2 regions of the Salinicola sp. JS01 genome follow, and region 2 is predicted to be linked to the other one. Evidence: predicted binding sites of a transcription regulator. Region 2 holds the regulator's gene; the other holds the start of a gene.
The links. The regulator PhoB, encoded in region 2, activates phosphate uptake and scavenging genes when phosphate is short. The targets are predictions, from matches to a motif close to TGTCATANNNNTGTCANA.

Region 1 (14,484 bases), 880 kb from region 2:
GCAGCTGCTGATCGTGCTCGGGATCATCATCTTGATCTTCGGCACCAAGAAACTGCGCAACGTCGGCAGCGATCTGGGCGGCGCGGTGAAGGGGTTCAAGAAAGCGATGCACGACGAGGACGACAAGGAGAAGGCGGACAGCACCTCTCAGCAGCGCATCGACCACTCCCAGCAGGCGTCCCAGGACAGCCGCTTCGATAGCGACGAGATCAAGTCGGGCGCCGACGACAAGGCCGAGCGCAAGTAAGCGGCGATGTTCGATATCGGCTTTTTCGAACTGCTGCTGATCGGCATCGTCGGCCTGCTGGTGCTGGGGCCGGAGCGCCTGCCGATTGCCGCCCGCACCGCCGGGCTGTGGATCGGCCGCATACGCCGCAGCGTCGCCAACATGCAGCGCGAGATCACCTCCCAACTGGAGGCGGAAGAGCTGCGCCAGAAACTCGCCGAGCAGCAGCGCAAGCTCGACGAAGGGGTCGGCCGGGTCAGGCAGGAGCTCGAGCAGGGCCAGCGCCAGCTCGACGAGGGTGTGGGCCGGGCTCGCCACGCGGTCGAGAAGACCCTCGGCCCCGACGCAGCTCACCGCAGCAGCGACGAAGCCCGCCCCGGCACGGCACGTGCCACAGCGACCGATTCGACGCCGGCCGACGCCGCGATGCCCTCGGCCGATTCGCCGAGACCCGCCGATCCCTCGCCGCCAGCTGCGGACGAACCGCACGCGCCGGCGAGCGGTACCGAGGACAAGGATTCGAGTAGCCGATGAGTGATGCCTCACGCCCACCGGAGGAAGAGCAGCCGCAGGCCCCGCTGATCGAGCATCTCATCGAACTGCGCTCGCGCCTGATGAAGGCGGTGATCGTGGTGATCGCCATCTTCGCCGTGCTCTATGCCTTCTCCAACGATATCTACCGCTTCGTCGCCGAGCCGCTGATCGCGCTGCTGCCGGCGGGCTCGCGCATGATCGCCACCGAGGTGACCTCGCCGTTCCTGGCCCCGTTCAAGCTCACCATGGTGGTCTCGATCTTCGCCGCCGTGCCGGTGATCCTCTATCAGGCCTGGGCCTTCATCGCCCCGGGGCTCTACCGCCACGAAAAGGCGATCGCCTTTCCGCTGCTGGCATCGAGTATCGTGCTGTTCTATTGCGGCGCGGCCTTCGCCTACTACGTGGTATTTCCGCTGCTGTTCAGCTTCTTCGTCCACACCGGCCCGCAGGACGTGCAGGTGATGACGGACATCAACGCCTATCTCAATTTCGTGCTGAAGATGTTCTTCGCCTTCGGCGTGGCGTTCGAGATCCCCATCGCCACCTTCCTGCTGATCTGGACCGGCATCACCGACGTCAAGAGCCTGACCAAGAAGCGCCCCTACGTGATCCTGATCTGCTTCGTCGTCGGCATGCTGTTGACCCCGCCCGACGTCATCTCGCAGAGCCTGCTGGCGGTGCCGATGTGGCTGCTGTTCGAAGTCGGCATCGTGTTCGCACGCCTGGTACGCCGGCGCCGCGCCCACGTCGACGCAGACGCAGACGCAGACGCCTAGCGCCGACCTGGCGATCCGATCACCGCGCGGGACTCGATGGCCGTGGCCGATGAGTCCCGCGCGGCCGTTCTCTCCGTTTACTTCTCTCCACCCCGTTCTCTCCGGTTCATTCTCTCCGCCCGGTTCTCTCCGCCCGGTTCTCTCCGCCCTGTCCGGCACAGGGTTGTTATACTGGGCAGACCCCATGATGCTCATGTCATCGTTTTGTCATTCGACGCTGATAGCGTTGCCTTCGGCGTCGCGGGGCGGTGTCACACCCGTCTCGTCGCTTCTGTGGAGATTCTCATGCGTCATTCTCTGTCCCGTCAGTACCCCGCCACCCGGATGCGTCGACTGCGCAAGCGTGAGTTCTCTCGCCGCCTGGCGCGGGAGTCTGCACTGACCACGGACGACCTGATCCTGCCGGTTTTCGTGCTCGACGGCGAGAATCGCCGCGAGGCGGTCCCTTCGATGCCCGGCGTCGAGCGGCTGTCGATCGACGAGCTGCTGCGCGAAACCGAAGAGCTGGTGGCGTTGGGGATTCCGGCGATCGATCTGTTTCCGTTCACCCCGCCGGAGAAGAAGAGCGCCGACGGGGCCGAGGCGTGGAACCCGGACGGGGTCATCCAGCGCGCCATCCGCGCGCTGCGCGAGCGCTTCCCCGAGCTCGGCATCATCACCGACGTGGCGCTCGACCCCTACACCACCCACGGCCAGGACGGCATTCCCGACGAGCACGGCTACCTGCAGAACGATCGCACCATCGAGGCGCTGATCAAGCAGGCGCTGTCGCACGCCGAGGCGGGCGCCGACGTGATCTCGCCGTCCGACATGATGGATGGCCGCATCGGTGAGATTCGCGCCACCTTCGAGCGCGAAGGGCTCCACGAGACCCAGATCATGGCCTACTCGGCCAAGTACGCGTCGAAGTACTACGGCCCGTTCCGCGACGCCATCGGCTCCAGCGGCAATCTGGGTAAAGCCGACAAGTTCAGCTACCAGATGGACCCGGCCAACACCAACGAGGCGCTCCACGAGACCGCCCTCGACATCCAGGAGGGTGCCGACATGGTGATGGTCAAGCCGGGCATGCCCTATCTGGACGTGGTCCAGCGGGTCAAGGAATCGTTCGGCGTGCCGACATTCGTGTATCAGGTGAGCGGCGAATACGCGATGCACATGGCCGCCTTCGAGAAGGGCTGGCTCGACGCCGACAGCGTGATCCTGGAGTCGCTCACCTGCTTCAAGCGGGCCGGTGCCGACGGCATTCTCACCTATTTCGCCAAGCGCGCAGCGCAACTACTCAACGCCTGACCACCGCGGGCGCGTCCGCCCGGGTGCGGGACATCATTGTGGAGAGCAGTCGATGACGGACACCCAGGACACGCCCGGCCCAGGTCGAGAACTCGCCAGCCCCGCCGGGCTGGTCGACGACGGCAGTTCGCCGCCCCTGCGGGTCAACCGCACCCGCAAGGGCATCCATGCCAAGGCGACCCCCTCGCCACAGGCGGACCTGAGCGACCCCACGCTCTATTTCAACCGCGAGCTGTCGCACCTGCAGTTCAATATCCGCGTGCTCGAGCAGTCGCTGGACCCCTCGCATCCGCTGCTCAACCGGCTGATGTTCCTGCTGATCTTCTCCTCCAATCTGGACGAGTTCTTCGAGATCCGGGTCGCCGGCCTCAAGCACCAGCTGGCGCTGGCCAACGAAGAGGTGGGCGCCGACGGCCTGCCCCCGGCGCGCACGCTGGAAGAGATCTCGCGCATCGCCCACGAGCAGGTCGACCGCCAGTACCATATTCTCAACGACGCCCTGGTGCCGGCGCTGGAGGAGCAGAACATCCGCTTCCGCCGCCGTTCACAGTGGACGCCGGCCCAGGCGGCCTGGGTCGCCGACTACTTCGAGGAGGAGATCGCGCCGGTGATCAGCCCGATCGGGCTGGACCCCTCGCACCCCTTCCCGCGGCTGGTCAACAAGAGCCTCAACTTCATCGTCGAACTCGACGGTACCGACGCCTTCGGCCGCGAGGGGGGGCTTGCGATCCTGCCCGCGCCGCGCTCGCTGCCGCGCCTGATCCGCCTGCCCGAAGCGCTGTGCGAGGCGGGCTTCACCGACTATGTGTTCCTGTCGTCGATGATCCACGCCCATGCCCATGAGGTGTTCCCGGGCATGGAGGTGGAGGGCTGCTATCAGTTCCGCCTGACCCGCAACGCCGATCTCTCGGTCGATCCGGAAGAGGTCTCGGACCTGGCCTCGGCGCTGCGCGGCGAGCTCTTGGCGCGGCGCTACGGCAGCGGCGTGCGCCTGGAGGTGGCCGACAACTGCCCGGACAACCTGATCGACTTCCTGCTCAAGCAGTTCGAGCTCGGCGAGGCGGATCTCTATCGGGTCAACGGGCCGGTCAACCTGACCCGGCTGATGTCGGTGCTGGATGACGTCCAGCGCCCCGACCTGCGCTACCGCTCCTTCACCCCGGGGCTGCCCAAGCAGGTGCGTGGCGACGTCAATCTGTTCTCGATGATCAGCCAGGGCGATATCCTGCTGCACCACCCGTTCCAGTCGTTCACCCCGGTCGAGGAGCTGCTGCGCCAGGCCGCCCGCGACAGCGACGTGATGGCGATCAAGCAGACGCTCTACCGCACCGGCGCCGACTCCTCGATCGTCAGCGCCCTGGTAGAAGCGGCGCGTGGCGGCAAGGAAGTGACCGTGGTGATCGAGCTGCGGGCACGCTTCGACGAGGCCGACAACCTGGCGCTGGCCTCGCGCCTGCAGGAGGCCGGCGCCATCGTCATCTACGGGGTGATGGCCTACAAGACCCACGCCAAGATGATGCATATCGTGCGCCGCGAGAAGGGTGAGCTGCGCCACTACGCCCACCTCGGCACCGGCAACTACCATGCCAAGACCGCCAAGCTCTACACCGACTACAGCCTGATGACCGCCAACGAGGCGCTCTGCGAGGACGTCCACCGCGTCTTCCAGCAGCTCTCCGGCATGGGCAAGCCGCGCAAGATCAATACCCTGCTGCACGCGCCCTTCACCCTCCACGACACCCTGGTGGCGATGATCGAGCGCGAGGCCAAGCTGGCCGAGAGCGGCAAGAAGGCGCGCCTGGTGATCAAGTGCAACGCCATCACCGAGCCCAAGCTGATCCGCGCGCTCTACCGCGCCTCCCAGGCCGGCGTGCGCTGCGATCTGATCATCCGCGGCATGTGCTGCCTGCGCCCCGGCGTGCCGGGCATCTCCGAGAACATCAACGTGCGCTCGATCATCGGCCGCTTCCTCGAACACACCCGGGTCTACTACTTCAGCAACGACGGTGCCCACGAGGTGTGGTGCTCCAGCGCCGACGCCATGGAGCGCAACATGTTCCACCGCGTCGAGACCTGTTTCCCGCTGCTCGACAAGAAGGTCGCCCAGCAGGTGCGCAAGGATCTCGACACCTACCTGCTCGACAACTGCCAGAGCTGGGTGCTCGACAGCGAGGGCCAGTACCACCTGCAGGATAGCGGTGACGCCGAGCCGATCAGCGCCCAGGAAACCCTGCTCTACGCTTACGCCAGCCAGGCTTGAAGCGCCGGTCGCCGCGCCCGCCGGCGCGGCGACCGGCCTGCCACAACGCGTCCGCCAGCCCGACACTCGGCAAGCCTGTCACAGCCGATAGCCGAAGTCGGCTTATCCGGCGCCAGGGGGCGGGGTTGGCAATGGGCGCTCAGCCCGCTCCCGGTCCAGCACCATCGATATCGCCGTCTCGACCGCTCGTCGGATCGCCACGTCTGTGTCATCAGGTGTGTGTTCTCGCGCCGCCGTTCCTCTCCGCTGCTGCTCGCGTCGCGAGCACTCAGATCCCGCCTACCCGAACCATCGGGTCACGATGAATGCGCGCTCTGAACGAAAAAGGGCCGCGCTGCGCGCGGCCCAAAGCTTGTGTGACGAGTTGGTTTACGTGACGAGATAGCCGCGGATCAGACCGCGATCTCGCCACCATCACGCTTGCGGATCACCACGGTGGCGGCACGCGCGCGCACGCTGCCCGACTCCGGAATGGCGACCGTGGCATCCTGCACGTTGGCGTCAGGATCGGCCGGCCAGTTGCCCGGGTGCTGGATGTTGATGAACAGCGAGGTCTTGTCCGGCGTGGCGAAGATACCGGTCACCTCGCAGCCATTGGGGCCGACGGCGAAGCGCTTGAGCTGGGCCTGGTCCGCGGCATCGATCACCGCCTTGTCCCCCGGGCCGCGGCTGACATTGCCCGGCACCACCGCCAGCACCTGGTCGTTGGTGTAGTCGGTGACGTTGTCGTAGCCGTTGTCGGTCTCGATCCACAGAATGCCGCGGCCGTCGCCGCGATCGTCGTACCACAGGCCATCGGGGCTGGCGAACTGGTTGAGCTCGGTGAGACCCGAGAAGTTGTCGGGATCGTTCTCGGCGGCGCCGAACACGAACACTTCCCACTCGAAATCGGTGGCTGCCGGTGAAGGCTCGCGCCAGCGAATGACCTGACCGCCCTCGTTGTCGGGCCGCGGGTTGGCGGCGTTGACCGGGGCCGTGGCGTAGCCCGCGCCCAGCGCCTCGATGTCGCTGCCACCATCGGTGTAGGTGGCGGCGGTGCCTTCGGCGGTACGCTTGGAGTTGTTGGTCAGGGTCATGTAGACCTCGCCCGAGGAGGGGTCGACGGTACCCCACTCGGGACGGTCCATCGGCGTCGCGCCCATGAAGTCGGCGGCGTCGCAGGTATTGATGATGACCCCGGCGAGATCGCGCTCGTTGGCCAGATTGAGCGCCTGCCACAGCGGCCGGCCGTTCTGGGTGGTGGCGTCCGGGGTCAGCGGCAACCAGTCGCCGCTGCCATCGGCGTTGAAGCGCGCCACGTAGAGGGTGCCCTCGTCGAGGTACTTGGAGCCGATCGCCAGGCGGTCGTAGTCCTGGCCCGGGCGATTGGCGTCCTGGGGGTCCCACTTGGCCTTGGAGACGAACTTGTAGATGTACTCGTTGCGCGAATCGTGGCCGGAGTAGAACACCACCGGTTCGCCCTCGATCACTTTGCCCGGCCAGCAGCCCTCGTGGCGGAAGCGTCCGATATGGGTACGCTTGAGCGCGGCGGTCTCGGTGCCCACGCTGGCGGTGTTGCCGTAGGGGTCGATCTCCACCACGTAACCGAAGGTGCGCGGCTCGTTGCGGTAGTCGCCGGCAGCGGAAGCCGCGCTCGGGGTAGCATCGAAGCGCGCGAACTCTCCGTTGGTGCCGCCCTGGGCGGTCTCCCAGCCGTAGCGGCCGCGGCCCTCGGGCAGACCCAGGCGCTCGTCGTCAGGATAACGGTCGCTCGACTTGGTGAAGACCTCGGGCCAGTTCTCCTCACAGGTGAGGTAGGTGCCCCAGGGGGTGTAGCCGTTGGCGCAGTTGTTGTTGGTGCCGCGGGTGCGGGTGCCGTTGGTGGAGTAGGCGGTGACCACGTAGTCGCTGCCGCGCACCGGGCCGGCGAGTTCGATCGGCGTGGCCGAGGTGATACGACGGTTGTAGCGCGAGCCGCGCTCTTCACGCCACTGGCCGTTGGCATCGAGCATCAGCTTGACCAGGGTCACGCCGTGGGCGTTGATCTCGGTGCGCACCTCGTCGGCCGGGCGCGCGCCTTTATCGGCATTGGTCGGGCCGCCCTGAGGGGCCCACAGCGCGCCCTGATCGATGTACTCGTTGTTGAGCGCCATGATGAATTCGCGCGAGGCGCTCTCTTCGCTCAGCGCGAAGTTGTGCATGCCGTCGTGGTTCATGCCCACGCTGGCCGCCTGGTAGTCGGGCGTCACGCTGCGGTCCGCGGACCAGGCGCCGACGCTGTTGTCGAGCGGTGTCCCCCAGGGGATCACCACTTGGGCGACATAGCCTTCGGGCACCACCACCCCATTGGTGCGCGAACCGCGAATCGAGGCGAACGCCAGCGCCAGCGGCGTGGCTTCTGAAGAGCCGCCGCCGGCGCTGCCGTTGTCGTTGCTATCGTCGCTGCTGCAACCGGCCAGACCGAAGCCCCCGAGCAGGCCCATGGCGGCCAGCCCAGCGCCCCCTGCATGATGCCTCGACGCGAGACACGGCGGGAGAGTACCGACGAGAACGGCTCGTTGGTGCTCTGGTTGAGAACGCGATGATCCTCGATTTCCTTGCTCATGGGGTGTCCCCTCTCTGTGAGTGATCCACTAATGACGGTCGACTGATGCCATGGCGCCCGAGCCGGCGATGCGCGCCGCCGGCCACTTGGCGTCCCGGTGAATGCGGTCACCGGGCTGCGTTACCCGGAGGCAACTTAGAGCAGCAACGTGACAACCCCATGACGACTTGGCGGCAGCGCCGCGCCCGCTGCGCGGTCACGAAACCGTCATCTCCCAGTCATTAGGATGCCGAGTCCGGCGGCGGCGAAGACCGTGCGCCGCGTTGGATCATTCGCGGGAGCCCCATGACCGATCCCCTCTCTATCAATGCTCCGGCCATCGACGCCCCGGCCATCAATGCCCCAGCCATTGAAGCTCCGGCCACCGGTGGCCGGCGACCCGACCCGGCCCGCCGCCGCTTGATCGGCGCCCTACTGGGCGCGGGGCTCGGCACCAGCATGGGTGGCGTGCTGAGCGGCTGCGCCACGCCGCTGACAGGCGCCGCACGCGCACCGGCCCCGGGACGCCAGGTCGAGCTGCTCTATGTCGCCGATACCCTGGAGTGTCTCGGCCCCACGCGGATCGTCGCCCCCGCCACCTATCTCGGCCCGGCGGAGCTGCTCGGCGCCGCCCCCTGGGCCACCGCGGACGGCGTGACCACGCTGGTCGGCAGCGCTGGCGCCGCATGGGCCGACCTCTATACCCCACGCAGCGCCGCGCGGCGCCATACCGCCGGCTATGGCGGCCTGGCCGCCCAGCTCGCGCGGCTGCGGCGTGAACTCGGCGCCGAGCGCACCCTGACCCTGGAGAACGGCCAGTGCTGGAGCGGCAGCGGCCTGGGGCATCTCGCCAACGGCAGCGCCGGCGTCGCCTCCAGCCGTCTGCTGGCCAGCGATGCCCGGGTCAGCAGCGACGAGCGCGTGCTCTGGCCGCAGCGTGCCCCGGCGCTCTACCGCGACTACGCGCGCCCGGTGCTGGGCAATCTGGCCGCGCCGCCCGCCGGCGTCAGCACCGCGACCCGCTTCGAGCGCGACGGCGTGCAGGTGGCGGTGGTCGGCGCCAGCGACCCCAACGCCCTGGATGAAACCCGCCCGCTCGATCGGTGGTACCAGGCTCTGGCCGAGAGCGTGGCCAAGGCCGCCGAAGGCGCCGATCTGGTGGTGTTATTGGCCGATACCGGCAGCGCCACCGCACGCTGGCTGGCCGGACGGCTGCCGCGAGTCGATCTGGTGCTGGCGGCCCGCGGTCAGGATTTCTGGCCCGCGCTGATCGCGGTGGACAACCCCCACGGCGCCCCGGTGCCGCTGTGTCTGCCCGGCAGCCACGCCAGCGGCTTCTTCCATCTCAGTTGCCGCAGCACCCGTAGCGGCTGGCAGATCCACGCCGAGTTCCAGCGCAACGACGTCACCCCGGACGCCGCGGCTGGCGAGCTGCAGGCGCGCTTCGACGCCCTGCGCGCGCCCTACGCCGGCTGGCTCGACCGCCCGCTGGGCAGCGCCCCCGGCTGGCTGTGGCGACGCGACAGTGTCGGCGGCAGTTGGGACGGTCTGATCGCCGCCGCCCTCAGCGCGGATAGCGACGCCACCCGCGCGCTGCTCCCGGGGCTGCGCCACGATACCCTGCTGGCCCCCGACGAAACGATCACCCGCGACCATCTGTGGCGCCTGAGCGGCGGCCATCCGGCGCGGGTCGTCGATCTCACGCCGGACCCCGACGCGCTGAAGCGCCTGCTCGAACGCGCGCTGGACAGCAGTCTGGGCCTGCCGCTGATTCTCAATGACAGCCGCGACCTGCCACGCCTCTCGGCGACCCGTTGGACGCTCGACTACGGCGCCGCCGCGGGAGAACGTGCGCATCTCGGGGCGCTGCCGGCGGGGCTCACCTGGCGCAGCTTCAGCGCCCGCCCCCAGGCCGGCGGCGAACCGCTGTGGCAGCGCCTGGAGCGCTATCTCGGCGACCACGGCGGCACCCCGCCGGCTCCCACGCCGCCGAGCGTCGAGGCGCGCTACGTCGAGGGTCATCCCGGCTGGCATCCGCAGGCGCGCCTGAGCGTATGACGCCCCCGGCCTGGCTGAGCGCCCCGGCACGGTGGCTGGCGCTATGTCTGCTGGCGTGGCTGGCGGCCCAGGCATTGAGCGGCACGGCGCGACTGCTGGCGCCTGCCGACCCTGTCGCGGCATCGACATCCTTCATTCTCGACCCCGCGGCGCTGCCGCCAGTACCCGCCGCCTGGCAGTCGCGGGCCATCGCAGCGGACCGGCGCATCCCGCTCACCGACCTGCCCTATCAGGTGGTCGGCCGGGCGCTGAGTCAGGGCGCGAACTCGCTGGTGGTGCTGGCGACCCCCGACGGCCAGCGCGCGCTGATGCCGGGGGATCGCATCGCCCCGGGCATCAGCTTGGCGCGTATCGATGGCGAGGGCGTGGTGCTCTCGCGCGGCGGGCGCCTGGAACGCCTGGCCTGGCCGGAGCCTGACAGCGCGCCCCGCGGCGCCATCGTCCGCGTCGAGCCGGGCACACCGGCCGCCGTTTCATCCACGCTTTCGGAGTCATCCCCATGAGGCCTCTGCCGTATCGACTGGTGTTCACGCTGCTGCTGGCCCTGCTGCTCCCGACCCCGGCGCTGGCCCAGTCACAGACCCAGCCTCAGACGCCCACGGATGACACCAGCGCCACGGCGGCGGACGCCACGCCGCGCTACGACGTGGACTTCCAGGAGACCAGCCTGCGCGAATTCATCGACAGCGTGGGGCGGATCACCGGCCACGCCTTCATCGTCGACCCGCGGGTACAGGGCAACATCTCCTTGACCAGCCAGCGCCGACTGAGCGCCGACGAGCTTTACCGCCTGTTCCAGAACGAATTGCAGATCAACGGCTACGCCACGGTGCCGCTCGCCGACGGCCAGGTGCGCATCGTGCCGGCCCAGGCCTCGCGCACCCAGCCGCTGCCGCTCGGCGACAATGCCCAGGGGGCCAATGTCGCCACCAGCGTGATCGCCACGCGCAACCTCGACGCCGCCACCCTGGCCGGCGTGCTTCAACCGCTGGTCGACAGCCAGGTGGGGACGGTCACGCCGTGGCCGGAGAGCCACCTGGTGGTGGTCACCGACTGGCGCGACAATCTCCGCCGGCTGACCCAGCTGGCCGAGCGCCTGGACCGCCAGCGCGATCTCCAGGCCGCGGTACTGCCGCTCGAGCACGCCACCGCCGACGAGCTCGCCGGCACCCTGGATACGCTGATGCAGCGCGAGGGTGGCGGTCAGGTGAAGGTGGTGGCCAACCCCCGCGCCAACGCCCTGGTGGCCTACGGCGACCCCGCCGGGCTGGCCCGGGTGCGCCAGCTCGCCGCCTCGCTGGACAAGCCCCAGGCCGAGGCCCAGCAGCGCAACACCCGGGTGATCTATCTGGACAACGTCAGCGCCGAATCGGTGGTCTCGGTCCTCGGCGGGCTGACCGGCGAACGCCCGCAGAACGCGGGCAGCACCGATCCGCGCAGTCAGGTGCAGCAACTGCTGCAGCGCGCCGGCGGTGGTGGCGGAGGTGGTGGTGCCCTGCAGGGCGGCAGCCTCGCCAGCACCGGCACGGGCAGCGGCGGCAGCGGGCTGCCCGCGCTACCGGACGCCACCAGCCGCAACGCCGCGCTCGCCGGCACCCTTGGCAGCGGCGACGACGCGGTCGGCTTCGCCGTCCATCCCTCAACCAACGCCCTGGTACTGATCGGCCCGCCGGCGCGGCTCGACGCCTACGCCAGCATCATCAAGAAGCTCGATATCCGCCGCGCCCAGGTGGCGGTGGAGGCGATCATCGCCGAGATCACCGAATCCCGCGCCAAGCGCCTGGGCGTGCAGTGGCTGTTCGGCGATCTCTCCGGCAGCGGCACCGTGCCGGTGGGCGGGTTCAACTACGCCGCCGACGGCCAGCCGGGGATCAACGCCATCGCCGGCGCCGCCGCGCGCAACGACACCAGCCAGCTGGCGCAGCTGCTCGGCAGCATCACCGGGGTCAGCGCCGGCGTCGGCCGGGTCAGCGACAGCGGCGTGAGCTTCGCCGCCCTGCTCGGCGCGCTGCAGAGCGACAGCGAGACCAATCTGCTGTCGACGCCCTCGCTGACCACCCTCGACAACGCCCAGGCCTATATCCTGGTAGGCCAGGAGGTGCCCTTCGTCACCGGTTCCACCACCTTCAACGAGAACCCCTACCAGATCATCCAGCGCGAGGACATCGGGGTCAGCCTGCGCATCCGCCCCTCGATCAGCTCCGACAACACCATCCGCATGGATATCGTTCAGGAGGTGTCGTCGATCGACCCCAACGTCCAGGCCTCCGACGTGGTCACCAACAAGCGCGAGATCGAGACCTCGGTGATCACCCGCGACGGCGGCATCGTGGTGCTCGGCGGGCTGATCAGCAACGCCGGCAACTCGAGCTCGGCCCAGGTACCGCTGCTGGGCGACATCCCGGTGATCGGCAAGCTGTTCCAGTACAACCGGGACGAGCAGGAGAAGCGCAACCTGATGGTGTTCATCCGCGCCCGGGTGCTGCGCGACGCCTCCCAGATGGACAGCGCCACCGCCGACAAGTACCGCTACATGCGCGCCCAGCAGCTGCTCGCCGGCTTCGACGACGACCAGGCGCTGGCGCCCTGGGAGACGGCCAGCAGCGCATCCGGCGGCACGGCGGCGTCTGGACCGGGGATGGCGAGTGCGGCGCCGAGCACGCCGGGCCAGCCGCGCTGGAGCACCTTCTTCCCCGACCAGCGCAGCCGCCTGGGGAGCCTGGCGCCATGACCGCGACCGCGGCCTTCAGCGCCGGCGACGATCTCGCGCCGCTGCCCTACCGGCTGGCCAAGCGCGCCGGGGTGGCGCTGGCGCCGGGCAAGCACGGCTACCGCCTGCTGTGTCGCGACACGCCGTCGCCGCTGCAGCTCGAGGTGCTCCAGGACATCCAGCGCCGCCTGGGCCGCGCCGAGGGCTGCGAGTGGCTCGACGGCGATACCTTCGAGGCGCGTCTGGCCGCGCTGCACGACGGTGAGCGTGCCGACAACGCGGCGCTGCTGGAGGGGCTGGCCGAGCACGTCGATCTCGACAGCCTGATGCAGGAGCTACCGCGGGCCGAGGATCTGCTCGAGAGCGAGAACGAAGCGCCGGTGATCCGGCTGATCAACGGCGTCTTCTCCGAGGCCCTGCGCCTGGCCGCCTCGGACATCCACGTCGAACCCTTCGAGCGCGAACTGGTGATCCGCCTGCGGGTGGATGGTGCCATGCGCGAGGCGCTGCGGCCGCCGCGGGTGCTGGCGCCGGTGCTGATCTCGCGGATCAAGGTGATGGCGCGGCTCGACATCGCCGAGAAGCGCCAGCCCCAGGATGGCCGCATCACGGTGCGCGCCGCCGGGCGTGACGTCGACATCCGCGTCTCCACCCTGCCCGGCATCCACGGCGAGCGGGTGGTGATGCGTCTGCTCGACAAGCACGCCGCGCTGCTCGACCTCGACCGCCTGGGCATGCCGCCGGCGGTGCTCGAACGCTATCGCCGGGTGCTCCAGCAGCCCAACGGTATCCTGCTCAACACCGGGCCCACCGGTTCGGGCAAGACCACCACGCTCTACGCCAGCCTCAATGCGCTCAACGACCGCAGCCGCAATATCCTCACCGTCGAGGACCCGGTGGAGTATGCCATCCCGGGTATCGGGCAGACCCCGGTCAACCCCCACGCCGGGCTCACCTTCGCCCGCGGCCTGCGCGCCATCCTGCGCCAGGACCCGGACGTGATCATGATCGGCGAGATCCGCGATCTGGAGACCGCCGCCACCGCGGTGCAGTCGAGCTTGACCGGCCACCTGGTGCTCTCGACCTTGCACACCAACAGCGCGCTGGGGGCGATCGCGCGCCTGCGCGACATGGGCATCGAGCCGTTCCTGCTGGCGACCAGCCTCAAGGGGGTGATGGCGCAGCGCCTAGTGCGCCGGCTGTGCCCGGCGTGCAGTGAGTGGCGCCCGCGCCGTGCCGACGATGCCCAGTGGCTGCCCGGCCTCGAGACTTTACCGCGGTTGGCCGAGCCCCAGGGCTGCGAAAGCTGCGACCACAGCGGCTATCGCGGCCGCCTGGGCCTTTACGAGTTCATCCCTATCGATGCCCATCTGGCCGGCCTGATCCACGAACGCGCCCCCGAGGCGGCGCTGGCCGAGTACGCCTTCGGCCAGGCCGGCGCCCAGAGCCTGGCGCAGGCGGCGCTGGCGCGGCTGGCGGCGGGCGAGACCGCCCTCGACGAGGTACTGCGTGCGATCCACCGCTGAGCTTGCCCCCCGCGCTGACCTCAAACTGCCATCGAGCGTGAGTCAGACTACGGCGCCATCGATGCCCGTCATGACCGTCGCGATGCGTGACCAACGTCATATCGACCTCGCTGCTGGAGCTGGTTCATGCCCACCTATCGCTATGTCGCCCTGAGCCCCGACGGCCGCCGTCAGCGCGACGTGCTGCAGGCCGAGAGCGAGCGTCAGGCGCGTCAGTTGCTGCACGAACGCGGTCTGTTCCCGCGCCGCCTGGCGCTGGTGCGTGGTGCCGAGGCCCCGGGTCGCAGCGCGGGCCGCGGGCGCCTCGATACCACCAGCCTGGCGCTGCTCACGCGCCAACTGGCGACCCTGATCGATGCCGGCATACCGCTCAGCGACGCCCTCGACGCCCTCACCCGCCAGGCCGAGCGCCAGCGCGAGCGCGCGCTGCTGCTGGCGGTGGGCAACCGGGTGCGCGAGGGCCACTCGCTGGCCGACAGCCTGAAGCCCCACGCGAGCTTCGATCTGCTCTACCGCTCGCTGGTCGCCGCCGGCGAGC
Region 2 (14,484 bases):
GCCACACCGCGAACGGCATCGCCGCTAGCGCCCCACCGATACCCATCGGCAGCAGCGGTCCGTGGCCGCCTTCGAGCTCACCGCCGCCGGGGGCGATGTTCAGCGCCCAGGTCGAGAAGTCGAGATGGGTGACGGCGCTGAACCAGAACACCACCAGCACCGCCAGCGCCAGCAGGGTCACCGCCAGCGTCACCCTGAACGACAGCTCGACCCCGACGATGTTGAGGCCGACGAACAGCAGATAGCCCAGCAGCCACCACAGCGGCTGGAACGCCGCCGGCGTCTCGAAGATGCTGCCCAGATAAGAGCCGATGAAGAACACGATCACCGCCGGCGTGAGCACGTACTCGACGTTCTCGCACAGGCCGGTGACGAAACCGCCCCAGGGCCCCATGGATGAGCGCGCGAAGGAGTAGGCCGCACCGGTGTGCGGCAGGGCCGGCGACATCTCGGCGATACAGAAGGTCAGGCCCAGGTACATCACCGCGATGATCGCGGTGGCGATCGCCATGCCGCCCCAGCCGCCCGAGGCGAGCCCCAGGTTCCAGCCCGAGTAGTGGCCCGAGATCACCGCGCCCACACCCAGGGCCCAGAGCGACCAGGGCCCGGCGTGGCGACGCAGGCCGCGCTTGTCGAAATAGCTGGCATCCTGCTGCTGGTAGTGGATGCCGACGGCGGGTTTACCGTGGTTTGTCATTGTTCTACTCCCAAGGATCGAGCCACCCTGTTCCGCGATCCCAGTGCTGCCAGCGTCTATCGACACCCAGGAGCGACGCCGACATCCGCTGACCGCGCCCACCTCGAGTCTGAGCGCGTCAGCGTGACAAAAGCAATATCTATCGCTACGCCCCGTACGCTATCGCTGCGCCAACTGCCACGCCTATCGCCGCGCCTCGCTGCCGGCGGGGTTGTGGTGTAAGGTCCAGCCAGTCGCGTCCCGCTCGCCGTTCTGGAGAATTCGATGTCCGCCGCCGACCCCACGCCACGCCCCCGCGGCCTGGCGCGAATCCCCGACTTCCTGCGCCTGACCCGGCTCGACAAGCCGATCGGCACCTGGCTGCTGATGTGGCCCACGCTGTGGGCGCTGTGGCTCGCCGCCGACGGCCTGCCGGACCGCGCCAACCTGATCATCTTCGTGCTCGGCGTTTATCTGATGCGCGCCGCCGGCTGCGTGGTCAACGACTACGCCGACCGCAAGATCGACGGCCACGTCAAGCGCACCAAGGAGCGCCCGCTGGCCACCGGACGCATCCGCGAACACGAGGCCAAGACCCTGTTCGCGGTGCTGGTGGCGGCGGCCTTCGTGCTGGTCTGCTTCACCAATCTGCCCACGGTGCTGCTCTCCTTCGTCGGCGTGGCGCTGGCCGCGCTCTATCCGTTCATGAAGCGCTACACCCACCTGCCCCAGGTGGTGCTGGGGCTGGCGTTCTCGTGGAGCATCCCGATGGCGTTCATGGCGGTGAGCCGCAGCGTGCCGCTGGAGGCGTGGCTGTTGCTGCTGGCCAACCTGACCTGGACCGTGGCCTATGACACTCAGTACGCCATGGTCGACCGCGACGACGACATCAATATCGGGGTCAAGTCCACCGCGCGCCTGTTCGGCCGCGCCGACAAGCTGATCATCGGTCTGCTGCAACTGGCCACGCTGGGCCTGCTGGCCGGGATCGGGGCACGCCTGGCGCTGGGCGGGTTCTTCTGGCTGGGGCTGGCGGCGATGGCGGCGACCTTCGTCTATCAGCAGTGGCTGATCCGTGGGCGCGAGCGCGGCCCCTGCTTCCAGGCCTTTCTCAACAACTTCTGGTCGGGGCTTTTACTGTTCGCCGGGGTGGTGCTGAGCCTGTGGCCGGTGATATGAGCCGCTGCCCTCATCGATCGCCTCTTCGCGCCCCCAGCGGTCGCCGCCAGGGTCGATGGTCTCGATGCGAGATGTGAGGGATGACATCGATGTCACGTATTTGTCATATTTTCACGCTGTAATCGTCACCGTTCTGTCACGGCCGGAAGGTTGTCCGCTGCACGCGCGCCTCCTCCGGCGGCTCACTCGAGGCCTGTCATGAGCTCCAAGACCGTACTCATCGTTGACGACGAGCCCTCCATCCGCGAAATGATCGCGGTGGCGCTGGAGATGGCCGACTACCGCGTGCTGGAGGCGGACAACGCCCAGAGCGCCCACGCCATGGCGCTGGACCACAAGCCGGACCTGATGCTGCTCGACTGGATGATGCCGGGCACCAGCGGGATCGAGCTGGCGCGCCGCCTCAAGCGCGAGGAGGCCACCGCCGAGATGCCGATCATCCTGCTCACCGCCAAGGGCGAGGAGGACAACAAGGTCCAGGGGCTCGAAGCAGGCGCCGACGACTACATCACCAAGCCGTTCTCGCCGCGCGAGCTGGTAGCCCGGCTCAAGGCCGTGCTGCGCCGGGCCACGCCACCGGGCATCGAGGAGGCGGTCGAGGTCGAGGGGCTCAAGCTCGATCCCGCCAGCCATCGCGTCACCTCCCACGGCAGCGCGCTGGAGATCGGCCCCACCGAGTACCGCCTGCTGCAGTTCTTCATGACCCATCAGGAGCGCGCCTACACGCGTAGCCAGTTGCTCGATCAGGTCTGGGGTGGCAACGTCTACGTCGAGGAGCGCACCGTCGACGTGCATATCCGCCGGCTACGCAAGTCGCTGGGCGAGAAGCACCAGCATCTGATCCAGACGGTGCGCGGCACCGGTTACCGCTTTTCGATCAGGGAGTAAGTCGCAGCGTGCGCTACTGGATCAACGAGCTGTGGCGCCTTGGCTACATGCTGTTCGGGCTCGGCGCGATGGGTACGCTGCTGGGCGAGCTGTTCGGCGCGCTGTTTGCCGGCCTCGGCTGGGGGCTGGCCGCGGGGCTAGGGCTCTACGTCTTCCTGCATCTACGCCACGTGCGCCTGCTCTATGTGTGGCTGCTGCGCCATCCGCGCGAGGCGCCGCCGCCCGGTACCGGCGTCTGGGGCGATCTGTTCGACCGCCTCTACACCTACCAGAAAGCGCAGAGCCAGATGCAGCAACGGCTGCGCGATATCCTGCGGCGCATCCAGGACTCCTGCGAGGCGATGCGCGACAGCGTGGTGATGCTCGATCCGCGCGGCGACCTGGAGTGGTGGAACAGCGCCGCCTCCGACATGCTCGGCCTGCAGCCCGACCACGACCGCGGCCAGCCGATCACCAACCTGCTGCGCGATCCGCGCTTCATCGACTACTTCGAGGCCCGCGACTACCGCGAGCCGCTCATGATCCCCTCGCCGATCGACGCCGCGCACACCCTGCAGTTCCATATCACCCTGTTCGGCGACGACGAGCGCCTGCTGATGGTGCGCGACGTGACCCGGCTGCACCAGCTGGAGATGATGCGCCGCGACTTCGTCGCCAATGTCTCCCACGAGCTGCGCACCCCGCTGACCGTGCTGGCGGGCTATCTGGAGACCTACTCCGACCACGCCGATCAGCTGCCGACCCGCTGGCAGCGCGGTTTCTCGCAGATGCAGGCGCAGACCACGCGGATGCAGAACCTGGTCGAGGATCTGCTGCTGCTGTCACGCCTGGAGATCGACAGCCCCAATGACGACCGCGACGCCATCGATGTGCGCGCCCTGCTCGAGAGCATCGTCGACGACGCCCGCGGGCTGAGCGCGGGGCACCAGCAGATCGCGCTGCAGGTCGACGAGCCTCATCGCCTGCTCGGCAACACCAAGGAGATTCGCAGCGCGGTCTCCAACCTAGTCTTCAACGCCGTGCGCTACACCCCCGAAGGCAGCCGTATCACCCTGCGCTGGAAGCCCTGGCACGATGGCGCCGCGATCGAGGTGGAGGACGACGGCGAGGGCTTCGACCCGGTGCACATCCCGCGCCTGACCGAGCGCTTCTACCGCGTCGACAAGGGGCGCAGCGCCGCCACCGGCGGTACCGGCCTGGGGCTGGCCATCGTCAAGCACGTGCTGCTGCGCCACGATGCTCAGTTGGAGATCGTCAGCCGACCCGGCATGGGCGCCCGCTTCCGCTGCGTCTTCCCCGCCACGCGTCTGATCACAAACGACGAAGGCAACACGCCGGCGATCTCGGCGCAGCCATGAACGCCGCGGGCGGCACTGCGCGGCCCGGCTCTTTCCGCCTTTTCACGCACGGCTGCCCTACGCTAGCTGTCCCCTGGCTCTCGCTGGCCTCTGGCTCTTACTGGTCTCAGCATTAGATCCACTCTCCATCAGCTCACGATTGAGCGGGCCTTTTTCCATCGACCCTTTTTCCATCGACCCTTTCCCATCGCCCCTTTTTATCGCACCGGGTTCGTCGCGCACGCTTCCATGGCAACGGCGCGATGCGCAGCGGATTGTTATCTAAATCTTAAGTAGGTGCTGCCGATAAAGTGAGCGGACTAGTAATACATTCCTCTACATGAATCGGCAGATACCTCGGATAAGGACGGCTTTCGCGATGACGATGCGGCAAAAACTCTGGATCACGGTGGGATTGATGTGGTTCGGCATGCTGGTGCTGGTGGGCTGGATGGCCCTGGAAAAGCGCGACACCCTGATGGCCGAGCGGGTCCAGAGTCTCAAGAGCTTCGTCGCCAGCGCCCAGACGCTGGTACAGCGCTACGCTGATCGCGCCGCCCAGGGTGAGTTCAGCGTCGAAGCGGCGCAGGACTTCGCCCGGCGCAATCTGTCGGCGCTCGATCTCGACGGCAGCTATGTCTACGCCTTCAACGGCAAGATTCACCTCGTCTATCACCCCAAGCGGGCGATCGGCACCGACATGAGCAACTTCCGTGACGACAACGGCGTCTACTTCTATCGCGAGCTGAAAGCGCTGGCCGACTCGCCCGACGACGGCACCCTGGAATACACCTCGACCAACGCCGACGGCGAGGACGTCTCGCGCATCAACTACGTGCGCCATGTCCCCGCCTGGGACTGGTATCTCGCCGCCAACGTCTATGTCAGCGACATCCAGCACGCGTTCTGGATGGGGGTGCTCAAGATGAGTCTGATCGCCGGCACGATCGGCATCGCGATCACCCTGGTGATGGCGTGGATCATCCGCAGCGTGCTGGGTGATCTGGGCGGCGACCCACGCCACGCGCGTAACGCGGTGCAGGGCATCGCCGAGGGCGACCTGACCCGGGCGCTGACGCTCAAGCCCAATGACCGCCATAGCCTGCTGCACGCCATCGAGGGTATGCGCGTGCATCTGGCCGAGGCCCTGGGCGGCGTGCGTCAGGCCTCCACCACCATCACCGTGGGCGTGGGGCAGATTCACAGCGGCAACCAGGACCTGGCGGCACGTACCGACCAGCAGGCCGCCTCGATCGGCGAGACCGCCTCGAGCATGGAGCAGTTGACCCAGACCGTACGTCAGAACGCCGAGAACGCGCGCCAGGCCAATGGCCTCGCCGGCCAGGCGCGCAGCACCGCCAGCGAAGGCGGGGCGATGATGGATCAGGTCGTCTCCACCATGCAAGGCATCACCGACAGCTCGCGCCAGGTGACCGACATCGTCGAGGTGATCGACTCGATCGCCTTCCAGACCAATATCCTCGCCCTCAACGCCTCGGTGGAAGCGGCCCGCGCCGGCGAGCAGGGGCGCGGCTTCGCCGTGGTCGCCAACGAGGTACGCACGCTGGCCAGCCGCAGCGCCGACGCCTCGCGTCAGATCCGCGAGCTGATCGATGCCTCCAACCGCAAGATCGAAGCGGGGTCGAGGATCGTCGCCGAGGCCGGCGAGACCATCGGTCGGGTGGTCGAGTCGGTCTCGCGCATGACCGATCTGATCGAGGAGATCTCGGTCGCCTCCGCCGAGCAGTCCAACGGCATCGACCAGGTCAACGAAGCCGTGGTGCAGATGGATCAGGTCACCCAGCAGAATGCCTCGCTGGTGCAGCAGGCGAGCAGCGCCGCGGCCAGTCTCAACGAACAGGTCCAGCGCCTGGAGCAGGCCCTGGCCGGCTTCCGCATCGCCGGGGCCGAGTCGCGCCCGATGGCGACGGCCACGTCCGCACCCCAGGTGTCGACGCCAGCGCCCCAGGTGGCAGCGCCCCAGGTGGTAGCGCCAGCCACCCGTCTGAGCGCGACCCGCCGGCCGGCCATGGCCACCACCGAGGACGACTGGGAGTCGTTCTAAGCGCCACACAGCGCACTCCCACACCCGCGGGGCCGGCATGCCGGCCCCGCTCTCTTTGCCCCCTCCAGCCGACGCCATCACGACTCAAGCGCTAATTTCCTAACCCTCCGACAATGGGCGCCGGTGGCAGAGCAAAGCGAGGGTCCTTTGCCAGGGATGGCAAAGTTAGCGCCCAGGGAGGGGTTTACAGCGTCCTCGCGACGTCCTGCCACCGGCCCACTTCGTTTACCGGCTACAACAGGCGCTCCAGACCTGCAGCAACGACAGGTTAAGATGGGCGCCTTTCTCTCTGCCGGAGCGCCGTACCCATGCTGCCGATCACCCGCCTGCGATCTCGCCCCACTGGACGCCACCCGTATCGCGCTGCAAGCGCCCTGCTCCTGGCCGCGACGCTATGGCTGTGGGCCGCCGCTGGCGTGGCGGCACCGGTCGCGATCACCTTCCCCGCCAGCGTCGAACAGGGCTCGGTGGTGATCGGGCGGGTGCCGCCGGGCAGCCAGGTACGGGTGGCGGGGCACACGCTGCGGGTCACCGGCTACGGTACTGTGGTGTTCGGCGTCGGCCGCGACGCCCAGGGCGCGCAGTCGATCGAGATCGTCACCCCGGATGGCCGACAGCAGCAGGCGTCGGTGGCGATCACCCCGCGCGACTGGCCGATCGAACGTATCGATGGCGTGCCGCCGAAGACGGTCTCGCCGCCGCCCAAGATCGCCGCCCGCATCGCCCGCGAGCAGGCCGCGGTGAGCGCCCAGCGCCAGCGTGACGACGATCGGGTCGGCTTCGCCGAGGCCTTCATCTGGCCGGTGAAGGGGCGCATCAGCGGGCGCTTCGGCAATCAGCGGGTCTACAACGGCACCCCCGGCTCGGCCCACTCGGGCATGGATATCGCCGCCGCCACCGGCACCCCGGTAAAGGCGCCGGCCAGCGGCGTGATCACCTTCGCCGACGACCTCTACCTCACCGGCGGCACCGTGCTGCTCGACCACGGCTACGGCATCAGCTCCAACTTCCTGCATCTGTCGCGGATCGACGTCGCGGTGGGCCAGCACGTCGACCAGGGCGAGGTGATCGGCGCGGTGGGTGCCACCGGTCGGGCCACCGGGCCGCACCTGCATTGGGGCATGAACTGGTTCGATACGCGTATCGATCCGCTGCTGGTGCTCGAGCGCACGCGCTAGGCGTGGTGAGCCGACAGCCCACCGCTCAACCCGCCTCGCGCTTCCAATAACCCGTGATCAGATGCTGCCCCTTGGCCAGGGCGAACTCCTGCTTCAAGCGCTTGCGCAGGCGCTGGCTGACCTCGGCCTCGCCGGCGAACCACACGAAGCGGTCACTGTCCGCCGTCGGCAGCGCCGCGACCACCGCGCTGGCGAGCTGTTCGCTGGGGGCGTGGCCCTGGCAGCGATAGCACCAGTGCAAATGCGCGCCGGGGTGAGCCGGCAGCGTGAGCCGATCCGCCGGCGACTCGACCTCCAGCCACGCCTCGATGCGCGCCGCGGCCGGCAGCGTCTCGAGCAGGCGTGAGATCGCCGGCAGCGCGGTTTCGTCCCCCGCCAGCAGATAGTGCGCAGCGCTGGCGACACCGCGCCCGTAGGGCCCGGCCATACCGCAGAGATCGCCGGGCCGGGCGCGGCGGGCGAAGTCACCGCCCGGCCCCGGCGCCGCATGCAGCAGGAAGTCGATCTCGACCTCGCCGCGCTCGCGATCCAGGCGCCGGATGGTGTAGTAGCGGATCGCCGCGCGCACCTCTTCCGGCGGCCACAGCGTGGCGCCCTCCTCCGTCGGTCGCGGCCACTGCGGCCGCGCCAGCCCCGGCGGCGGAAAGTGCAGGCGCACGTGCCACTCCTCGTCGTGGTCGAAGCGCGCCAGGTCCTCACCGGCCAGGGTCAGCCGGCGCATGCTCGGCGACAGCGCCTCGCTCTTGACCACGCGCATCTCGCGGAAGTTGGCGAAGGTCGGCGCGGCAACGACATCGCCATGCCAGTGCAATGGCACGGCGTTGTCGCCGGCGAACAGCGTCGCATAGTGCTCGATCACGCTGCGCAGCGTCTCCAGGCCGTCGCGGGTGGCGGCACACGCCGCCAGGCGCAGGCCGACCCGGATAGCGGTGAAGCTCGCCTCGCCGCCGGGCAGCTCGACCACGATGCTGGCACCTTCACTGCGATAGCCGACATCGTACTCATCCAGAAAGGCTCTCAGGCGCGATTGAAAATTATTTACATCAGTAAGCGTCAGTGTGGCATCGCAGCGAAGTGCAGTCATGATGTCGAACCGTCAGCGGGATGGCGCGGGAAACGCGAGGAGGCGTCACAAGGCGGGCCGGCGAGCGCCAGCATCGAGCGACAGCCTAGCAGACATGGCGTGTCGGGATACAGGCCCCAGACGCAGCATGCCCCCGTCGAGGCGGGGGCATGGCAGGGTCACGTAGCCCGGCTGCGTGCCGGGCGCGGTGAGCCGATCAGGCAGTCGCTTCGGCGTAGCGGCGGTTGACCTCATCCCAGTTGATGACGTCGAAGAAGGCCGCGATGTAGTCCGGGCGCTTGTTCTGATACTTCAGGTAGTAGGCGTGCTCCCACACGTCCAGACCCAGGATCGGCGTCAGGCCGTCCATCAGCGGGCTGTCCTGGTTGAGGGTGTTGATGACCTTGAGCTTCTTCTCCGGGGTCACCACCAGCCACGCCCAGCCGCTACCGAAACGACCGGTGGCCGCCTTCTTGAACTCCTCTTTGAAGTTCTCGTAGCCGCCGAGTTCGCTGTCGATCGCCTCGGCGACCTTGCCGGTCGGGGCACCGCCGCCATCTTTGGACATCACGGTCCAGAACAGCGAGTGGTTGGCGTGGCCGCCGCCGTTGTTGATGACCGCCTGGCGCTTGTCCTGCGGCACCTTGTCGATGTCGGCCATCAGTTTGTCGACCGGCACGTCTTCCAGCCCGGTGCCTTCCAGCGCGGCATTCAGGTTGTTGACGTAGGTCTGATGGTGACGGGAGTGGTGGATCTCCATCGTCATCGCATCGATCTTGGGTTCCAGCGCGTCGTAGGCGTACGGCAGTGACGGTAAGCTATGAGCCATGATCAAACTCCCTTTCTCAAGAGGCACGGGCGCCTCGCGGGTGAATAACAATAGTGGAATCACTACATAAATGCCTGCACGAGCGAGTGGCTGCGTTACGCGGTACTCGAAAGCTCGCCTAACCCAATGTTATGTCTCGCTTTCTGCGTTCCGGGCGCCTTGCCCTTCATCTCGTTCGGCGATTTATTCAGCGCTTCCATAGTGAGCAGCGCGCGGCGGTGTCAAACCGATCGGCACCGTCTGGCGCCCTGCCTTTTTGACGCTAACCTGCTGATCTTCAGTGCCTTTTACAAAGCCGCCCGACGCGGAGCGACTTGGCAAAAATGTCGTCTTACACCACCTACATGGCGTGCCCCAGGGGCGCTTTCAACCCCGTGGGCGGGTTTTTTTCCGGGCCTGCGTGTCGGGCACGTGCATGACCGCCCCGCCGCGCTGCCAGACGCCGCTCACAGCACCTGGGTGAACACGAACATCAGCATGAACCCCAGCAGCACGCCGGCGGTGGCGAAGCTCTCGTGGCCCTTGCGGTGCGACTCGGGAATCACCTCGTGGCTGATCACGAACAGCATGGCACCGGCAGCAAAGGCCAGCCCCACCGGTAGCAGCGCCGAGGCCAGATTGACCGCCAGCGCGCCGACGATACCGCCGACCGGCTCCACCAGACCGCTGATCAGTGCCGCCAGCAGCGCCATGCCGCGTGAATAGCCGATGGCGATCAAGCCCAGCGCCACGATCAGCCCCTCGGGCAGATTCTGGATGCCGATCCCCAGCGTCAGCGCCAGCCCGGCGGAGACGTCGCCGGTGCCGTAGCCCACACCCACCGCCACCCCCTCGGGGAAGTTGTGGATGGTGATGGCGAGCACGAACAGCCAGATACGCCGAATCTGCAGCGCATCGGCCCCACTCTGCTTGCCCAGGGCGAAGTGCTCGTGGGGCAGCAGGCGCTCGATCGCCAGGATGGTGACTCCGCCCAGGGTCATGCCGGCGCAGACGATGGCCAGCGCCGGCCACTGGCTGCGGCTCAGCGTCAGCGCCTCCTCGAACCCCGGCAGCATCAGCGAGTAGGCGGTGGCCGCCAGCATCACGCCGGCGCCGAAGCCCATCAGTGAATCCTCCAGCCGCTGGCTGATGCGCCGCAGCAGCAGAATCGGCAGCGCCCCCACCGGGGTGAACAACCCCGCGATCAGGCTCGCCAGAATCCCCGCCTGGACATTGCCCAGCGCGGCGAAGCTCTCGTGCAGGCCGGTGAGAGAGACCCCCGCCAGCAGTATGGCGGCCACCAGCAGCAGCGCCCCGAGGCCACGCTGCCAACTCACGACATCACGCAGATCCGACATATCGACCTCAGCGCGCCGGCACGGGAAGAGAGCGGTAGTAGCGGTCCCACAGCATCACCCCGCCGGCCACACCGCCCGGCAGCAGCACCAGATTGAGCAGTGGCACCCAGGTCGCCAGCGACATGCAGCCGCCATAGGTGAGGGTCGGCCACCAGCGCGCGCGCAGCCGTCGGCGCATGTCGGTGAACGCGACCTGGTTGTTGTCCATGGGGTAGTCGAGATACTGGATCGCCATCATCCAGGCGGAGAACGCCGCCCACAGGAAGGGGGTGATCAGGTTGAGCCCGGGCACGAAGCCGAGCAGGAACAGCAGCGCCATGCGCGGCAGCAGGTAGCCCAGCTTGACCAGCTCGCGCCCCAGGGCGTCGACGCCGGTCTTGATCCAGCCGCGCTCGTCGCTGGGCGGGCGCCCGGTGAGGCGAGTCTCCACCTTTTCGGCGAGAAAGCCGTAGAACGGTGCCGCAATGAGGTTGGAGACCAGGGTGAAGGTGAAGAACACCATCAGCACCAGCGCGACCACCAGCAGCGGCCAGATCAGCCACTCCAGCCACTCGAGCCAGCTGGGCACCTGGCGCATGCCGTAGTCGAGCCAACCGCCGAAGTTGCCGATCAGATAGTAGATGGCGCCGCCGTAGAGCAGCAGGTTGACCACGATCGGGCCGATGACGAAGCGCCGCAGGCCCGGTTCGAGTACCAGCCGGGTCCCACGGACGATCGCTTGCAGGGAGTAGATCATTCGAATTCCGCCATCCGGACAGTGCGTTGCAAGATCGACAAGCTAACACAGTCCGCGCCCCCGGCAAGCTAGCCTGGCGTCACGGCGGGGGCAATCGCCCGACTCAGCCCTGGTCGGGCTTGTCGTCGCGCTTGATGCTGTGCTTTTCCGCCGGGCCGCTCTGGCCCAGCGAGGCGGCATCGAGCTTGTCGATCGAGGTGTGGCGGATATCGCGGCCCTTGACCAGATAGACCACGTGCTCGGCCAGGTTGTCGGCATGGTCGCCGATCCGCTCGAGGGCGCGCAGCACCGTCATCACGTTGAGAATGCCGCTGATCGAGCGCGGGTCTTCCATCATGAAGGTGGAGAGCGAGCGCATGGCGGAGGTGTACTCGGTATCCACCGAGTCGTCTTCCTGCAGCACGCTCAGCGCCAGATCGGTATCGAAGCGAGCGAAGGAGGTCAGGGCGTCGCGCAGCATGCGGCGCACGTGCTCGCTGATGTGGCGGATCTCGACGCTACCCTGGGGGATGCGCCCGGCATCGATCAGATCGATGGCGTTGCGGGCGATCTTGTTGGCTTCGTCGCCCATGCGCTCGAGGTCGTTGGTGGCGCGGATCACCGCGATCACCAGACGCAGGTCGGAGGCCGCCGGCTGGCGCCGGGCCAGGATGCGCACGCACTCCTCGTCGATCTTGAGCTGCAGGTCGTTGACGCTGGTGTCGTTGTCGCGCACGCGGGTGGCCAGCGTACTGTCCCCTTCGAGCAGCGCCGAGATGGATTCCTGCAGCTGCTTTTCGACCAGGCCACCCATGGCCATCAGCTGGCTCTTGAGCGCTTCGAGATCCTGGTTGAACTGCTGCGAGATGTGCTGGCTGTGGGTATCGCTGGTGATATCCATCGAGGGCTCCGAAAGGACGAGACGTCAGGGCGATGGCCGTACGCGGACGGCGTGGGCGTATTACCACCTATCGCAGCATGGTGCCGCGATTTTATTGCAAGCATATGACACCGGCCCGGCGATCATAGCGCTCTGGTCATTACAGCGCTCTGGCGGTCACAGCGGCGTCAGCTTGGCAAAGCCCAGCACCAGCCACTTGTCGCCTTCGCCCTCGAAGCTGACATGGACCCGGGCGCGTGCGCCCTCGCCTTCGGCGTCCAGAATCACCCCTTCGCCGAACAGCGGGTGGCTGACACGCTGGCCCAGGGCCAGCGAGGGCAGCTCGTCGCCACCCTCGACGCTCTGCTGGCGCGCCACGCCGACGCTCGGCCGCGAGGTCACCGGACGCGACACCTGGCCGCGCAGACGGACCTCCTCGAGCAGCGCCTCGGGGATCTCGCGCAGAAAGCGCGACGGCCGCGCCATCGTCTCGCGGCCGTGCAGGCGGCGAATCTCGGCGTAGGTGAGATAGAGCTTGCGCATCGCCCGGGTCAGGCCGACATAGCAGAGCCGGCGCTCTTCCTCGAGACGCCCCGGCTCCTCCAGCGACATCTTGTGCGGGAACAGCCCCTCCTCGATGCCGGCGACGAATACCACCGGGAACTCCAGTCCCTTGGCCGAGTGCAGCGTCATCATCTGCACGCAGTCCTCGAACTCGTCGGCCTCGTGGTCGCCGGCGTTGAGCGCCGCCTCGGCCAGGAACGGCTCCAGTGCCGCCGCGCCCTCACCGGCCTCCTGCAGGTCGATCGGGTTGCCTTCGCTCTGCTGGAAGGCGCGCGCGGCGTTGACCAGCTCCTCCAGGTTCTCGACCCGCGCCTGGCCCTTCTCGCCCTTCTCGTTGCGGTGATGCTCGACCAGCCCGGTGAGCGTGATCACGTGATCGATGATCTCGTGCAGCGCCATCCCCGCGGTGTCGTTGTCGAGCCGTTCGATCAGCTCGGCGAAGGCGTTGACCGCGTTGCCGGCGCGCCCCTTGAGGGTGGCATCGCCCAGGCTGTCGTGGAGCGCCTGCCACAGCGAGACGCCGGTATCGCGGGCGCGCATGCGCAGGATCTCGACCGTGCGCGTGCCGATGCCCCGCGCCGGCACGTTGATCACCCGCTCCAGCGAGGCGTCGTCCTCGCGGTTGAGCAGCAGGCGCAGATAGGCCAGGGCGTTCTTGATCTCGAGCCGCTCGTAGAAGCGCTGGCCGCCGTAGATGCGGTACGGCACGCCGCTGCGGATCAGCGCCTCCTCGATCACCCGCGACTGGGCGTTGGAGCGGTAGAGCACCGCCATCTCGCGCCGGGCGTGGCCGTTGCGGTGCTGCTCGTTGATGGTGTCGACGATGAAGCGCGCCTCGTCGAGATCGTTGAAACCGGCGTAGACCGAGATCTTGTCGCCGGCGTCGCCGTCGGTCCACAGCTCCTTGCCCATGCGCCCGGTGTTGTGGCTGATCAGGGCGTTGGCGGCATCCAGAATGGCACTGGTGGAGCGGTAGTTCTGCTCCAGGCGCACCGTGCGCGTGTCGCGGAATTCGCTCTCGAAGCGGCGGATGTTCTCGACCCGCGCGCCGCGCCAGCCGTAGATCGACTGGTCGTCGTCGCCGACCACCGTCATGCAGGCGCTCTCGCCGTCGCCTTCGGTGCCGGCGAGCAGCTTGAGCCAGGCGTACTGCAGGGTGTTGGTGTCCTGGAACTCATCGACCAGGATATGCCCGAAGCGCTCGCGGTAGTGCTTGAGCAGCGCCGCGTTGTCGCGCAGAAGCTCCAGGCTGCGCAGCAGCAGCTCGCCGAAATCGACCAGCCCGCCGCGCTCGCAGGTCAACTGATAGCGCTCGTAGAGATCGACCATCTGCGCCATGTAGGCGTCACCGTGGGTGGCGACCTGGGACGGGCGCAGGCCCTCTTCCTTGCAGCCACTGATGAAGTACTGCACCTGCTTGGGCGGGAAGCGTTCATCGTCGACGCCGTGGTCGCGCAGCAGGCGCTTGACCAGCCGCAGCTGATCGTCGCTGTCGATGATCTGGAAGTGCTGCGGCAGGCGCGCATCGTGCCAGTGGGTGCGCAGCAGACGGTGAGCGATGGAGTGGAAGGTACCCACCCACAGGCTGCGCAGCGAGACGCCCTGCAGCGCCTCCAGACGGGTACGCATCTCGCGCGCCGCCTTGTTGGTGAAGGTCACCGCCAGGATGGCGTAGGGCGAGACACCCTCGGCCTGCAACAGCCAGGCGATGCGATGCACCAGCACCCGGGTCTTGCCCGACCCGGCGCCGGCCAGCACCAGCATGTTGCCGGG

Region 1: QO259_RS14280 (PhoX family protein) is a predicted target of PhoB. The motif match lies at 7,821-7,838, and genes of this name have one in related genera.

What each region holds. Positions count from the first base shown of each region.
Region 1 is NZ_CP127244.1:3,127,191-3,141,674, forward strand. Features, by position in the region: gene tatA (Sec-independent protein translocase subunit TatA) at 1-247, shown strand, start outside; gene tatB (Sec-independent protein translocase protein TatB) at 254-760, shown strand; gene tatC (twin-arginine translocase subunit TatC) at 757-1,536, shown strand; gene hemB (porphobilinogen synthase) at 1,822-2,829, shown strand; gene ppk1 (polyphosphate kinase 1) at 2,882-5,089, shown strand; gene QO259_RS14280 (PhoX family protein) at 5,482-7,551, opposite strand; gene QO259_RS14285 (bifunctional UDP-sugar hydrolase/5'-nucleotidase) at 7,959-9,710, shown strand; gene QO259_RS14290 (hypothetical protein) at 9,707-10,213, shown strand; gene gspD (type II secretion system secretin GspD) at 10,210-12,441, shown strand; gene QO259_RS14300 (GspE/PulE family protein) at 12,438-13,946, shown strand; gene gspF (type II secretion system inner membrane protein GspF) at 14,073-14,484, shown strand, end outside.
Region 2 is NZ_CP127244.1:4,005,393-4,019,876, forward strand. Features, by position in the region: gene QO259_RS18305 (amino acid permease) at 1-697, opposite strand, end outside; gene ubiA (4-hydroxybenzoate octaprenyltransferase) at 962-1,855, shown strand; gene phoB (phosphate regulon transcriptional regulator PhoB) at 2,054-2,743, shown strand; gene phoR (phosphate regulon sensor histidine kinase PhoR) at 2,752-4,101, shown strand; gene QO259_RS18325 (methyl-accepting chemotaxis protein) at 4,460-6,145, shown strand; gene QO259_RS18330 (M23 family metallopeptidase) at 6,454-7,323, shown strand; gene QO259_RS18335 (siderophore-interacting protein) at 7,349-8,407, opposite strand; gene QO259_RS18340 (superoxide dismutase) at 8,604-9,215, opposite strand; gene QO259_RS18345 (ZIP family metal transporter) at 9,662-10,552, opposite strand; gene cysZ (sulfate transporter CysZ) at 10,560-11,288, opposite strand; gene phoU (phosphate signaling complex protein PhoU) at 11,392-12,168, opposite strand; gene uvrD (DNA helicase II) at 12,325-14,484, opposite strand, start outside.